DNA from 2 places in the Bacillus sp. SH7-1 genome. Region 1 is predicted to be linked to the other one. Evidence: riboswitches for the same ligand, from Rfam matches in the RefSeq annotation. Region 1 holds a riboswitch; the other holds the start of a gene.
The links. A riboswitch is a leader RNA that binds a small molecule or an ion and turns the genes downstream of it on or off. The one in region 1 is predicted to bind S-adenosylmethionine.
Positions count from the first base shown of each region.

Region 2: it holds a riboswitch for S-adenosylmethionine, as region 1 does, so the genes downstream of both, DN390_RS25780 (Na+/H+ antiporter NhaC family protein) here and DN390_RS19435 (methionine ABC transporter ATP-binding protein) in region 1, are expected to answer to the same signal.

Region 1 covers NZ_QNUD01000024.1:23,279-29,613, forward strand. The annotation lists gene pruA (L-glutamate gamma-semialdehyde dehydrogenase) at 1-1,396, shown strand, start outside; gene DN390_RS30710 (hypothetical protein) at 1,585-1,728, shown strand; gene DN390_RS19425 (cysteine hydrolase family protein) at 1,960-2,523, opposite strand; SAM riboswitch class I at 2,765-2,870, shown strand; gene DN390_RS19435 (methionine ABC transporter ATP-binding protein) at 2,994-4,013, shown strand; gene DN390_RS19440 (methionine ABC transporter permease) at 4,003-4,668, shown strand; gene DN390_RS19445 (MetQ/NlpA family ABC transporter substrate-binding protein) at 4,690-5,544, shown strand; gene DN390_RS19450 (HXXEE domain-containing protein) at 5,712-6,158, opposite strand; gene DN390_RS19455 (DUF3926 domain-containing protein) at 6,241-6,335, opposite strand, start outside.
Region 2 covers NZ_QNUD01000041.1:101,118-107,452, reverse strand. The annotation lists gene DN390_RS25795 (murein hydrolase activator EnvC family protein) at 50-1,321, opposite strand; gene gltP (glutamate/aspartate:proton symporter GltP) at 1,816-3,090, shown strand; gene DN390_RS25785 (ribonuclease FAU-1 family protein) at 3,159-3,677, shown strand; SAM riboswitch class I at 3,798-3,903, shown strand; gene DN390_RS25780 (Na+/H+ antiporter NhaC family protein) at 3,998-5,314, shown strand; gene DN390_RS25775 (lmo0954 family membrane protein) at 5,529-5,885, shown strand; gene DN390_RS25770 (PspA/IM30 family protein) at 5,932-6,335, shown strand, end outside.

The DNA.
Region 1 (6,335 bases):
AATTGTTTCTGTAAACCCTGCAAATAAAGAGGAACTTGTTGGTCGTGTTTCAAAAGCAAGCCGTGAGTTAGCTGAAAAAGCAATGCAAGTAGTGGATGAAACATTCCAAACTTGGAGAAAATCAAAGCCAGAAATGCGTGCAGACATTTTATTCCGTGCTGCAGCAATCGTTCGTCGCAGAAAACATGAATTCTCTGCTATTCTTGTAAAAGAAGCAGGTAAACCATGGAATGAGGCAGATGCTGATACAGCAGAAGCAATCGACTTTATGGAATATTATGGTCGTCAAATGTTGAAATTAAAAGACGGTATTCCAGTAGAAAGCCGTCCAATTGAATATAATCGTTTCTCTTACATTCCATTAGGAGTAGGTGTTATCATTTCTCCTTGGAATTTCCCATTCGCAATTATGGCAGGTATGACAACAGCTGCTTTAGTTTCTGGTAACACAGTATTACTAAAACCAGCTAGTACAACTCCTGTAGTAGCAGCGAAATTTATGGAAGTATTAGAAGAAGCTGGTTTACCAGCTGGCGTAGTAAACTTCGTTCCAGGTAACGGTTCTGAAGTTGGTGACTACTTAGTAGATCACCCTCGTACACGTTTCGTGAGCTTCACTGGATCTCGCGATGTAGGTATCCGTATTTATGAGCGTGCAGCGAAAGTAAACCCAGGCCAAATTTGGTTAAAACGCGTTATCGCTGAAATGGGTGGTAAAGATACAATCGTTGTTGATAAAGAAGCAGATCTTGAATTAGCAGCTAAATCTATCGTTGCATCAGCATTCGGATTCTCAGGACAAAAATGTTCTGCATGTTCTCGTGCAGTAATCCACGAAGATGTATACGATCACGTATTAAATCGTGCTGTTGAATTAACGAAAGAATTAACAGTTGCTAACCCGGCGGTATTAGGTACAAACATGGGGCCTGTTAATGACCAAGCTGCATTCGATAAAGTAATGAGCTATGTTGCAATTGGTAAAGAAGAAGGTAGAATCTTAGCTGGTGGCGAAGGAGACGATTCTAAAGGCTGGTTCATCCAACCAACAATCGTTGCTGACGTTGCAGAAGATGCTCGCTTAATGAAAGAAGAAATCTTTGGGCCAGTAGTAGCATTCTGTAAAGCAAAAGACTTTGACCATGCACTTGCAATTGCAAACAATACAGAATACGGTTTAACAGGTGCTGTTGTTACTAACAACCGTGACCATATTGAAAAAGCACGTGAAGACTTCCACGTAGGTAACTTATACTTCAACCGTGGATGTACTGGTGCAATCGTAGGTTACCAACCATTCGGTGGCTTTAACATGTCTGGTACAGACTCTAAAGCTGGTGGCCCTGACTACTTAGCACTTCACATGCAAGCAAAAACTACTTCTGAAACTTTATAAGAAATAGTAAAAGAGATCTTCGCAGTTTGCGAAGATCTCTTTTTTTTTTGAAAAACTTTCTATATGTGGATTAAGATAGATGTCAGTAGAAAAACTAATAAAGTAATAAGGTTTAATTCAGTAAAATAAGGTATATTTATATTTGTTGAATAGGTTCTCTTTAAAGAAAAGAAAAGTAGGTGAACAAAGTGGGAAAATATCAATTAGATTACAAAAGCCAGGTAGCTGTCGCAAAGTTTCATGAAAAGCAGACGCCTGCCAAATTTGATAAAAAGCAGCAAATTGAAAAATTGCGTGCGGAGTATTTGAAAAAGAAACAAACAGATAAATAATAGGAGAAATTAGTTAATTTGAATTAAAAAACACTTACCATATATTACTATTTGGTAAGTGAAACTAGCTAAACCCTATTAATATCGGGATAAACATGTAAATAGAAACAAAACAAAGAGAAAAGTTGACTTATTAGTCATATTTTTTAGTATTCATTTTAAAAATTTCCTGTATAATACAATTTGAAAGAAAATCTATGGTTTGACAAGAAACACTCTTTTCGGTTTTGCTCACTGAAGAGAGTGTTTTTTTATAGCTAAAAACTCGTCTGCACTCATTACATTTGCATATACTCCATTTAAACTAGCCAAAATTGTGTTATGAATATAGACGGCTGGTATAGTAGCATTCTTAAAAGAAAGATCTTTTGTAGCACAAGCATCATGTATAACAGTACATTGAAAGCCGAAATCAAAAGCAGCTCTTACGGTAGCATCAATACACATATGAGTCATCATTCCGCATATGACGACGTGCTCAATGTCTAAACGTTGTAATTGTTCTAGAAGATCGGTTTCGCGGAAACTATTTGGATAATGTTTGAGTATAACGGTTTCTTCTCTAAGTGGACGTACGCTTTCATGAATATGCACACCTTCTGTATTGGGCAGGAAAAAAGTAGCATCATCTTTTATCGCTACATGTTGGATATGGAAAATAGGTTTGTTTTTCTTTCTAAAGAGTTGTAGTAGCTGACGGGCATATGCGCTTGCTTCTACTGGATTACGCAATTCCATCTTTCCATGTGGAAAATAATCATTTTGAATATCAACGAGTAAAAGAGCTGTTTTCATATATTTATCTTCCTCCGATTTCATATTCAAATAATGGTATTCAATTAGTAGAGAAGATTATCCTTTTAAAAAATATGCAGGAGGAGAATTTTACATAACTTTAAAGATTACTATTTTATTATGAAATTTCATCTGAAAATTTTAATAAAGGAATAATTAATATTTTTCTAAAAAATGTATTGACTCTTATTATTCTGAGTTCTATAATGAGAATTAATTAAACGACAATTAAATCGATACATTCTTATCCAGAGAGGTGGAGGGACTGGCCCTACGATACCTCAGCAACGGGTTTTTTAATACCGTGCTAACTCCAGCAAGTCTATGAAAGGCTTGGAAGATGAGAAGATGTGACCGAGTACATATAAGTGCTCTCCTTCTTATCTTTATGGTTGATAAGAAGGAGAGCACTTTTTATTTTACCTCGAAAGCTCTACTTCAAGTTTTTGCAGCAAATAGGAGGGGAAAAAATGATTTCTTTTAACAATGTAAGTAAAGTATATGAATCGGGTGGGCAATCTGTTCATGCGGTGGAGGATGTAACGTTATCTGTTGAGAAAGGTGAAATTTTTGGCATTATCGGTTTTAGTGGAGCTGGAAAGAGTACGTTATTACGCCTAGTAAACATGTTAGAGAGACCAACGGCAGGAACGATTTCAATAGATAATAAAGATATTACATCATTATCGACGAAAGAATTACGGAAGCTAAGACAAAGAATCGGGATGATTTTTCAAAGCTTTAATTTATTTAATTCAAGAACAGTTTTTGGGAATATTGCTTATCCATTAAAGTTAGCGAAAGTACCAAAGAATGAGATAAAAGAAAGAGTAAATGAACTGCTGAAGTTTGTAGGGTTAGAAGATAAGGCAAACAATTACCCAGAGCAGCTATCAGGCGGACAAAAGCAGCGTGTAGGTATTGCTAGAGCACTTGCAACATCACCAGATATTCTTATATGTGATGAGGCAACATCAGCTTTAGATCCAGAAACAACGACAGAGATTTTGAACTTATTAAAGAAGGTAAATAGAGAGTACAATTTAACAATTCTTCTTATTACACATGAAATGCATGTTGTGAAAGAAATTTGTCACCGTGTAGCTGTAATGGAAAAAGGAAAAGTAATTGAAGAAGGAAAATTGTTTGACGTGTTCACACAGCCAAAAACAAAAACGACTCAAAACTTTGTACGTTCTGTTATTAACGATCATTTACCGGAAAGTGTTCTAGCGAAGATTCAAAATGGTGGACAGATTTACCGCTTAACTTTTACTGGTGAGGAGACAGGACAGCCGGTACTATCATATATCGCAAAAAATTATAACGTCGATGTAAATGTACTGTACGGAAATATTATTGAACTTCAAAATGTACTATTTGGAAATCTACTAGTAGAGCTGCAAGGTGAGCAGAAGGAAATCCAAAAAGCATTACAACATCTAAGACTGCAAGTGCAGCTGAAGGAGGTAGAAGCTCATGCGAGTTGATTGGAGTATATTTTGGCCTCGCATATTAGATGCGACAGGGGATACCCTCTTAATGGTAATCGTAACCCTTATATTTGCTACAATTCTTGGTATACCTCTAGGTTTACTTTTATATGTAACGAGAAAAGGAAACTTTTTAGAAAATAAATGGGTCTTTTCTATTCTTAATATCATTATTAATACAATTCGTCCGGTTCCATTCATCATCTTCTTAGTAGCTTTAAGCCCGCTAACAAGAAGCGTTATTGGAACGACAATTGGAACAGCGGCAGCAATTTTCCCGATGACGTTAGTCGCATCAATTGGTATTGCTAGAATGGTTGAAACAAACCTTGTTTCAGTTCCGAAAGGAGTAATTGAAGCAGCGCAAGCGATGGGTGCTTCACCACTTAGAATTGTTTTTGAAATTCTCGTGCCAGAAGCATTAGCACCATTAATCTTAGGTGTCACGTTTATGACGGTTGGTTTAATTGAATTTTCTGCAGTTGCTGGGCTTGTCGGTGGTGGCGGTCTTGGCGACTTAGCAATGACATATGGTTATCAACGTTTTGATACATCAGTTATGTTCGTAACGGTTGTTTTACTTATTATTCTCGTACAGATAGCTCAAAATTTAGGAAACTACTTTGCGAAAGTCTTGTTACGCAGATCATAAAAAGGAAGAGAGGAAAAGAAAATGAAGAAAATTTTAGCATTTGCATTATCAGCGATTGTAGGGGTTTCAGCATTAAGTGGCTGCTCAAGTGCAGACACCGGGGCAGGAGCGAAAGAAAAAGTAGTTCGCGTCGGTGTAACTGGAACGGATGGAGACGCTTGGGAAATTTTAAAGAAAAAAGCTGAAAAAGAAGGAATTAAAATTAAACTGGTCGAGTTCTCCGATTACACAACGCCAAATAAAGCGTTAGCTGATGGAGATATTGAACTAAACTCATTCCAGCACGTTGCTTTCTTAGAGCAATTTAAAAAAGAGCATAAGTTAGATATTACAGCTGTTGGTACAACGCAAATTGCACCAATGGGCTTATACTCTGAAAAACATAAGAAAGCAAATGAAATTCCAGATGGTTCAGAAATTGCAATTCCAAATGATCCAACGAACCAAGCACGTGCATTAAAACTTCTTGATGCAGCAGGTTTATTAAAGCTTAAGAAAGACTTTGGCTTATTTGGAGATCCAAGCGGCATTGCTGAAAATCCGAAGAAGTTAAAAATTACACCGGTTATTGCACAGCAAACACCTCGTGTACTAAAAGATGTAGCAGCTTCAGTTATTAATAACGGTGTTGCTGGTCAAGCAGGATTAGATCCGGCGAAGGATCCAATTTTCTTAGAAGATCCAAAGAATGAAAATGCGAAGCCATATATTAATATTTTCGCAGCTCGTACGAAAGATAAAGATGATCCAACACTGAAAAAAGTAATTGAACTATATCATTCAAAAGAAGTAACAGATGCAATTAAGAAAGAAACAAATGATGGTTCCATTTCAGTAGATCTTTCACTTGAAGAGCTTGAAAAAATCGTAAAATAATGATTGGGTTTAATGGACTAACAGAAGGAACCCCTCCGCTGTTAGTTCGTTCAACATATAATCTACTTAACAAACAAACCCTAATTCTGTACCTTCCAATTTTGTATAACGTAGAATCCAATGTTTGTTAAGTAGAGTAATGGACCAGGAGTTTTCCTGGTCTTTTTTTATGAATGAAAGTAGCTAGCGAATAGTAAGGTAATCCAAATTATAACAGGATAAGAAAATAAGCTGAAAGCGAGTGTAATTACGAATTTCTTTTTATGAATTAAGTGTTTTTGAGATGAAAAAAGGAAAATAGAAAAAATGACAATGAAAGCTGCGGATATTACGCCAGGGTTATAGGAACGGAAAATGAAAAACAAAATAATATGTTGAACAGAGTTGAAGAAAATGGCCCCTTGTATAAAAATAATCCAGTATATAGAAGGCAAGAAGTTTAGTTGATATAGAAAGACGATAAGTAGGACAAAGATTGTTAATGCGGAAATGGCAATTAAAAATTGTTGGATTGTTATAAAATGAATTAAAAATTGATTAGCAAGATATTGAGGCATTTGGAAAGATTCTTCAAGGTTATGAATGAAAAATAATAAGGGAATAATCCAAAGCATAATAGTGGGATTTTCTTTCGACAACTTACATCACTCCAATATGGAGATAGAAAGCCTAGAAAGGCCCTCTATCCAGAGATGTTCATTCAATTATAATACTTTTTAAATTATCTTCATGATGCTCTTGTTCTTGCGGATAAGCAGCTAGCTCCTCTTGTAAAATATTTAGCATTTGCT
Region 2 (6,335 bases), on a different contig from region 1:
CTATATTGTGTGAAGTGTAAATAAAAAAACTCGGTATGCACCGAGTTTTTTATAATCCGATATAAGGAGATGGGTCAACTGCGTTTGTCTTGCCGACATTCCATTCTCCAAGGTGAAGTTCGAAGTGTAAATGCTGTCCGTATGATTGACCAGTGTTCCCCATAAATCCAAGTTGAGTTCCTTGTTTTACAGTTTGTCCATTTGATACTGAACGGCTGCTCATATGAGCATATACTGTTGTGTATGTTTTCCCGTTAATACGGTGAGATAAGTACACAACATTTCCGTAACTAGATGATAATTCTGAGCGAATAACAACGCCATCAGCAGCGGCGATAATCGGAACGGTTCCTGAAGCTGCGATATCGATCCCTTTATGGTTATCTATAGAGCGCACGCCAAAACCAGAAGTTTTTGATCCAGCAGCTGGCTTAATAAAGCCGCCAATATTTGTATCATGCGGTGTTGGAGCTGCTTGCGCTTTTTGAGCAGATGTAGTAGCTTGTTTACGAGCTTCTTCTGCCTTGCGGGCTTCTTCAGCTTTACGAGCCTCTTCGGCACGTTTTTCTTCTTCAATTGCCTTTTGAACAGCTTGACGCTGATTTTCTAAAATACCTTTAGATTCTTCTAATCCTTCAATCTCTGAATCTACTTTTGTTACTTTCGTATGTAGATCACTAATAAAGGTTTGCTGCTGTTGCTGATTCGTTTGCAACTCTTGTTGTTTTTGAACTAATTTCTGTTCGGATTCTTTTAATTGTTGCTCTTTTTTCTCGACAGCCTCTTTTTCCTTTGTCACAGCATTTTGATCCGTTGTTTGTTTTTTCACAATATCGGTATCGTTGTTTAAAATTAAACTTACAGAATACATATTATCAACAAGATCAGCAATGTTTGTAGAAGTTGTTAATACCTCTGTAATGATATTTGTACGAGGTTTTTCTTGCATAGATTGCAAACGTTGCTTAATAACTTCCTGGCGTGTATCTATGTTTGTTTGTAATTGCTCTATATGTTTCTTTTTTTCAGTGATTGCTTGTTGTGTTTTACTAATTTCTTTTTTTGTATCGTTTAATTCAGCTTCGTTTTTATTAATAGAAGTAGTTAAATCGTCGATTTTCTTTTGTAATTCTTGAATTTCCTTTTCTATTTGTTCTTTCTCGGCTGATTTATTTTGTAAGTCATTTTGTTTTCCTTCTAATTCAGATTGAATATTAGATAATTTATCTTGGTTCGTTTCAGCGTATGCGGGTGGAAGTAACGGAGAAACAAAAATCGTTCCTGCTGCTAAAACACTGAACGCTGCAAATTTCTTTTTCATGGTTGTCTGGCTCCTTTCCCTATGAATGTTATATATCATAAGAAGAAGAGTGTCTATCGTTGTAACCATAATGTAAAGAAAATTTTATGAAATTGCTAAGTTTTGTCGGAATTTATCATCTTTTAACGATAATTCTCCTGGTGGATGTATTTTTTTAAATCGTATAAAAAGGATGTATTATTTGATTTCCGTTGTAAAATAAAGGGAAAATATATTTGTTTTATATAGTGAAATGTTAGATGAGAATCCAATGAAACACTGATAAGGAATCGTTCTCATGTGAGGTTTTCTGACATGGGTTTTGTTTTTGTCAAGAAAATTATTTGCGTTCGGGCAAACTTATTTTGTTGTCAGATTTAATTTTTTGATTTATGATTTTTAACAGGGACAAAATGTAGTGAATTGTCGAATAATATGTAATACTCTTAATTTCATGTTATATAGAGATAGAGTGAGAGATAGAGTGACACATCGAAGAGGGGGTTACAACAAATATGAAAAGAATAGGACTTGCATGGCAAATTTTAATAGGGCTTGCGCTTGGTATTGCAGTTGGGGCGATTTTCTTTGGCAATCCGGCAGTGGTGAGTTACTTACAACCAATTGGTGATATTTTCATCCGATTAATTAAAATGATCGTTGTACCGATTGTTGTAGCAAGTATTGTTGTTGGGGTTGCTGGTGTTGGTGATGTAAAAAAACTGGGCCGACTAGGCGGAAAAACAATTATTTACTTTGAAATTATTACAACAATTGCAATTATTGTCGGTCTATTAATTGCGAATATTTTCCAACCAGGAAAAGGCGTAAATATGGAGCAGTTAACGAAGACAGATATTTCGAAATATACTCATACGACAGAGCAAGTACAAAGTCATTCATTTGCAGATACATTTGTAAATATTGTTCCAACGAACATTATGAAGTCATTAGCTGACGGAGATATGCTTGCTATTATCTTCTTCTCTGTACTATTTGGTTTAGGTGTAGCAGCAATTGGTGAAAGAGGAAGACCGGTTCTTCAATTTTTCCAAGGTGTAGCTGACGCAATGTTTTATGTAACAAACCAAGTTATGAAATTTGCACCATTTGGTGTGTTTGCACTAATTGGTGTTACAGTTTCTACATTTGGTCTTGCTTCATTAATTCCATTAGGGAAATTACTAATTGTCGTATATGGAGCAATGATTTTCTTCGTCGTAGTTGTCTTAGGACTTACAGCGAAAATATTTGGAATTAACATTTTCCAATTCTTTAAGATTTTAAAAGACGAGCTGATCTTAGCGTATTCTACAGCAAGTTCAGAAACAGTTTTACCAAAAATCATGGAGAAAATGGAGAAATTCGGTTGTCCGAAAGCAATTACATCTTTCGTTATTCCGACAGGTTATTCCTTTAACTTAGACGGATCAACTTTATATCAAGCAATTGCAGCTCTTTTCTTAGCACAAATGTACGGTATTGATTTATCTATTACACAACAAATTACATTATTACTTGTATTAATGGTTACATCAAAAGGTATCGCAGGTGTACCGGGCGTATCATTCGTTGTATTATTAGCGACACTTGGTACAGTAGGTATTCCAGCTGAAGGTTTAGCCTTCATCGCCGGTATTGACCGTATTTTAGATATGGCTCGTACAGCAGTTAACGTTGTAGGTAACTCTTTAGCAGCTGTAGTTATGTCTAAGTGGGAAGGTCAATATGACGCTGAAAAAGGACAAGCTTATTTAAAAGAGATTTCTGAAAAGGGTCAAGCTGCTTAATTATAATATGAACAAGCTCTCACATAATATGTGGGAGCTTTTCTGTATATAGAAGAGGAGTAGATATAATGAAACGTAAATATGGTGACGGTTCTTCGTGGAAGAGACTAATAGAAAAGAGTTATACGGTTAAGCAAGTGGAAGAGGGAATGCTCGGAATACTGGATATAAAAAAGGTGAGAGAGCCTAGTTGTAAAGAATATGATGGTAAAGAACTTTGTATTGCAGCGGATCAGTATACGTGGATTCAATATTTCATAAACGGGAAAAACTTTGCGATTACAGCTATGTTAGATGATCAGAAAAAATTAGTGCAATATTACATCGATGTGACGAAAAAGTATAAAATAGACAACCGTGGTTTACCATATTTTGATGATTTATATTTAGATGTAGTATTATTACCGAACGATAAGATGTATATATTGGATGAAGATGAGCTAGAGGATGCTTATAAAAGAGGTGATGTTACAAAAGAAGAGTATGAGTTAGCTTGGTACACTACGAAATGGATAATAGATGCAATAAAAAATAATGAATTTTATTGGATTTCAATATTGGATGAAGAAATCAAAAAGTTAAAATGATTGTGGTATTCAAATTTTTGTATAATTACCAAAAAAAACTACACAAAAAATAATTGACTTTTGTTTTGTAAGCGAGTAAAGTTAGGGAAGAAATTATTATTAAAAAATAAATATGAAACCTTCTTATAAAGAGAGGCGGAGGGACTGGCCCTACGATGCCTCGGCAGCGGACTCGATTTCAGAGTGCTGTGCCAAATCCAGCAAGCATGTGCTTGAAAGATGAGAAGAGCGTTTCTTATAGATGTATAAGACCTCTTCTCATTGGAAGAGGTCTTTTGTTATTCATTAGAAAAAGGTTGAAACTAGGGAGAGATGGTACTTTGAAAGAAACGAGAGGAAATGGTTTGGCTTTATTACCACTTGGGATATTTTTGGCGCTATTTATTGGTTCTGGAATTATTACAGGTGATTTCTATAAATTGCCGATACTTGTAGCAATTTCAATTGCTGTAGGAGTCGCTTTAGCAATGAATCGTAAAGAAAGTTTTAATGTAAAAGTAGAACGGTTTGCTAAAGGTGCAGGGAACCCAGATATTATGATTATGGTTCTGATTTTTGTACTGGCAGGAGCGTTTTCTGAAACAGCAAAAGGGATGGGCGGCGTTGATTCTACAGTTAACTTAGCGTTATCCATTTTACCGCAAGGGTTTATCGTAGCTGGCATTTTTGTTATAGGGGCATTTATTTCATTAGCGATGGGAACTTCAATGGGAACGATTGCTGCATTAGCACCAATAGCTGTAGGTATTAGTGGGCAAACTGATATCTCAATTGCACTTACGATGGCTACCGTTGTTGGCGGAGCGATGTTTGGTGATAATTTATCATTTATTTCAGACACAACAATTGCAGCTGTACGCTCACAAGGAACAGAAATGAAAGATAAGTTTAAAACGAATTTTTTAATTGTATTACCAGCAGCTATTATTACAATTGTACTATTAGTAATCGTTACTTTAGGAAGTGACACGCAGATTAAAGCGCATAGCTTTGACTGGATAAAGATTTTACCGTATGCAGGAGTACTTATTACAGCGCTACTTGGCTGGAATGTACTTATCGTGTTAACTGGTGGAACTGTACTATCTGGCGTTATCGGTCTTTTAGATGGAAGTTACACGTTAGAGAGTTTCTTTAAAAGTGTAACGACTGGAATGGGCGGTATGATGGAGTTAGTATTACTTGCTATTTTAATTGGCGGTATGGTCGAACTGATTCAATATAATGGTGGCATTCAATATTTAATGAATATTTTAACGCGTAACATTCGTTCAAAAAAAGGAGCAGAGTTCGGTATCGCTGGTTTAGTAGGTATGACGAATATGTGTACAGCGAATAATACAATTTCTATTATCTTTACAGGCCCACTTGCGAAAAACATCGCAGATCAATATGAAATTGATCCTCGTAAATCAGCGAGTGTATTAGATCTTTTCTCATGTTGTGTGCAAGGGTTAATTCCGTATGGTGCGCAAATGTTAACGGCAGCAGGATTTGCGGCGTTATCTCCGGTTGAATTGTTGCCATATGCGTTTTATCCAATCTTAGTTGGAGTATGTGGAATCATTTCTATATTAATTGGTTTCCCGAGGTTTTCTAAAGTAGCGGGAAAGAAAGAGTATCATAAAACAGCATAATGAATAGTAAAGAAAGCCGTACAGAGAATATTCTCTGTACGGCTTTTTATGTGCGATAAAAGAGTGAATAATCCTATCCTACCGTAAGTTTTTTACAAAAGGCTGAATGCAACTCAGTCTTAAGTCTGAGTCGAAAACGGTTCTTAAGCTCGTTATGGAAAAATGAAAAAATAGTTAAGATAAGAGTATCAAATTGAAGGGAGGCAAGCACAAGATGAAACAATTTCTAGCGTTTATCGCGGCCGGTATTTTGGCTTTAATTGCTCTTGGTAGTCTTGCTGGCATTGTAGGATTCGCAATCGGAGCAGGAGTTGTGTACTGGAGCTATAAATCATTTGTGCGAGCACAATCATTTTTTGGAAAGTTAGCTTGGGGTATTGTAGGTTTAATCGGTTTATCCATTGCACTTTCGCACTCCCCAGCTTTAATTGGTATCGCAGCATTAGTAGTTTTATACTACGGATACCGTGAGTGGAAAAAAGAAAAAGATGTAGTTGTTGATTCTGCTTCAGAAAGTTCTAAACCATATAGCAACTTTGAAGATGAGTGGAACAAGTTAATGAAAAACTAATATTAAAATAAATCAAATTTATAAAGTAGAAGAGAGGAAGATTATAATGAAACAATCTTTATTCGGACGTGTACGCGATGCAATTTTAGCAGATTTTCATAATGTGTTAGATGAGAAAGAAAGAAAAAATCCAATTGCTATGTTAAATCAATATTTACGCGATAGTGAGCGTGAAATAACAAAAATTGAGAAGTTAATTCAGCGTCATAAAACATTAAAATCTAATTTCGCTCGTGAGCTTGAGCAAGCGCGTTATTTCGTTAATAAAAGATCCAAGCAGGCTATCATCGCTCAAGAAGCGGGCGAACTACAATTGCACGAACGTGCGTTAGAAGAGGTAGCTTATTATGAAGGGCAAGTAACTCGATTAGAAGAAATGTATGCGGGTGTTGTAGAGCAAATCGATGAGTTAGAGCGTCGTCTTTCTGAAATGAAAAATAAATTAAAAGA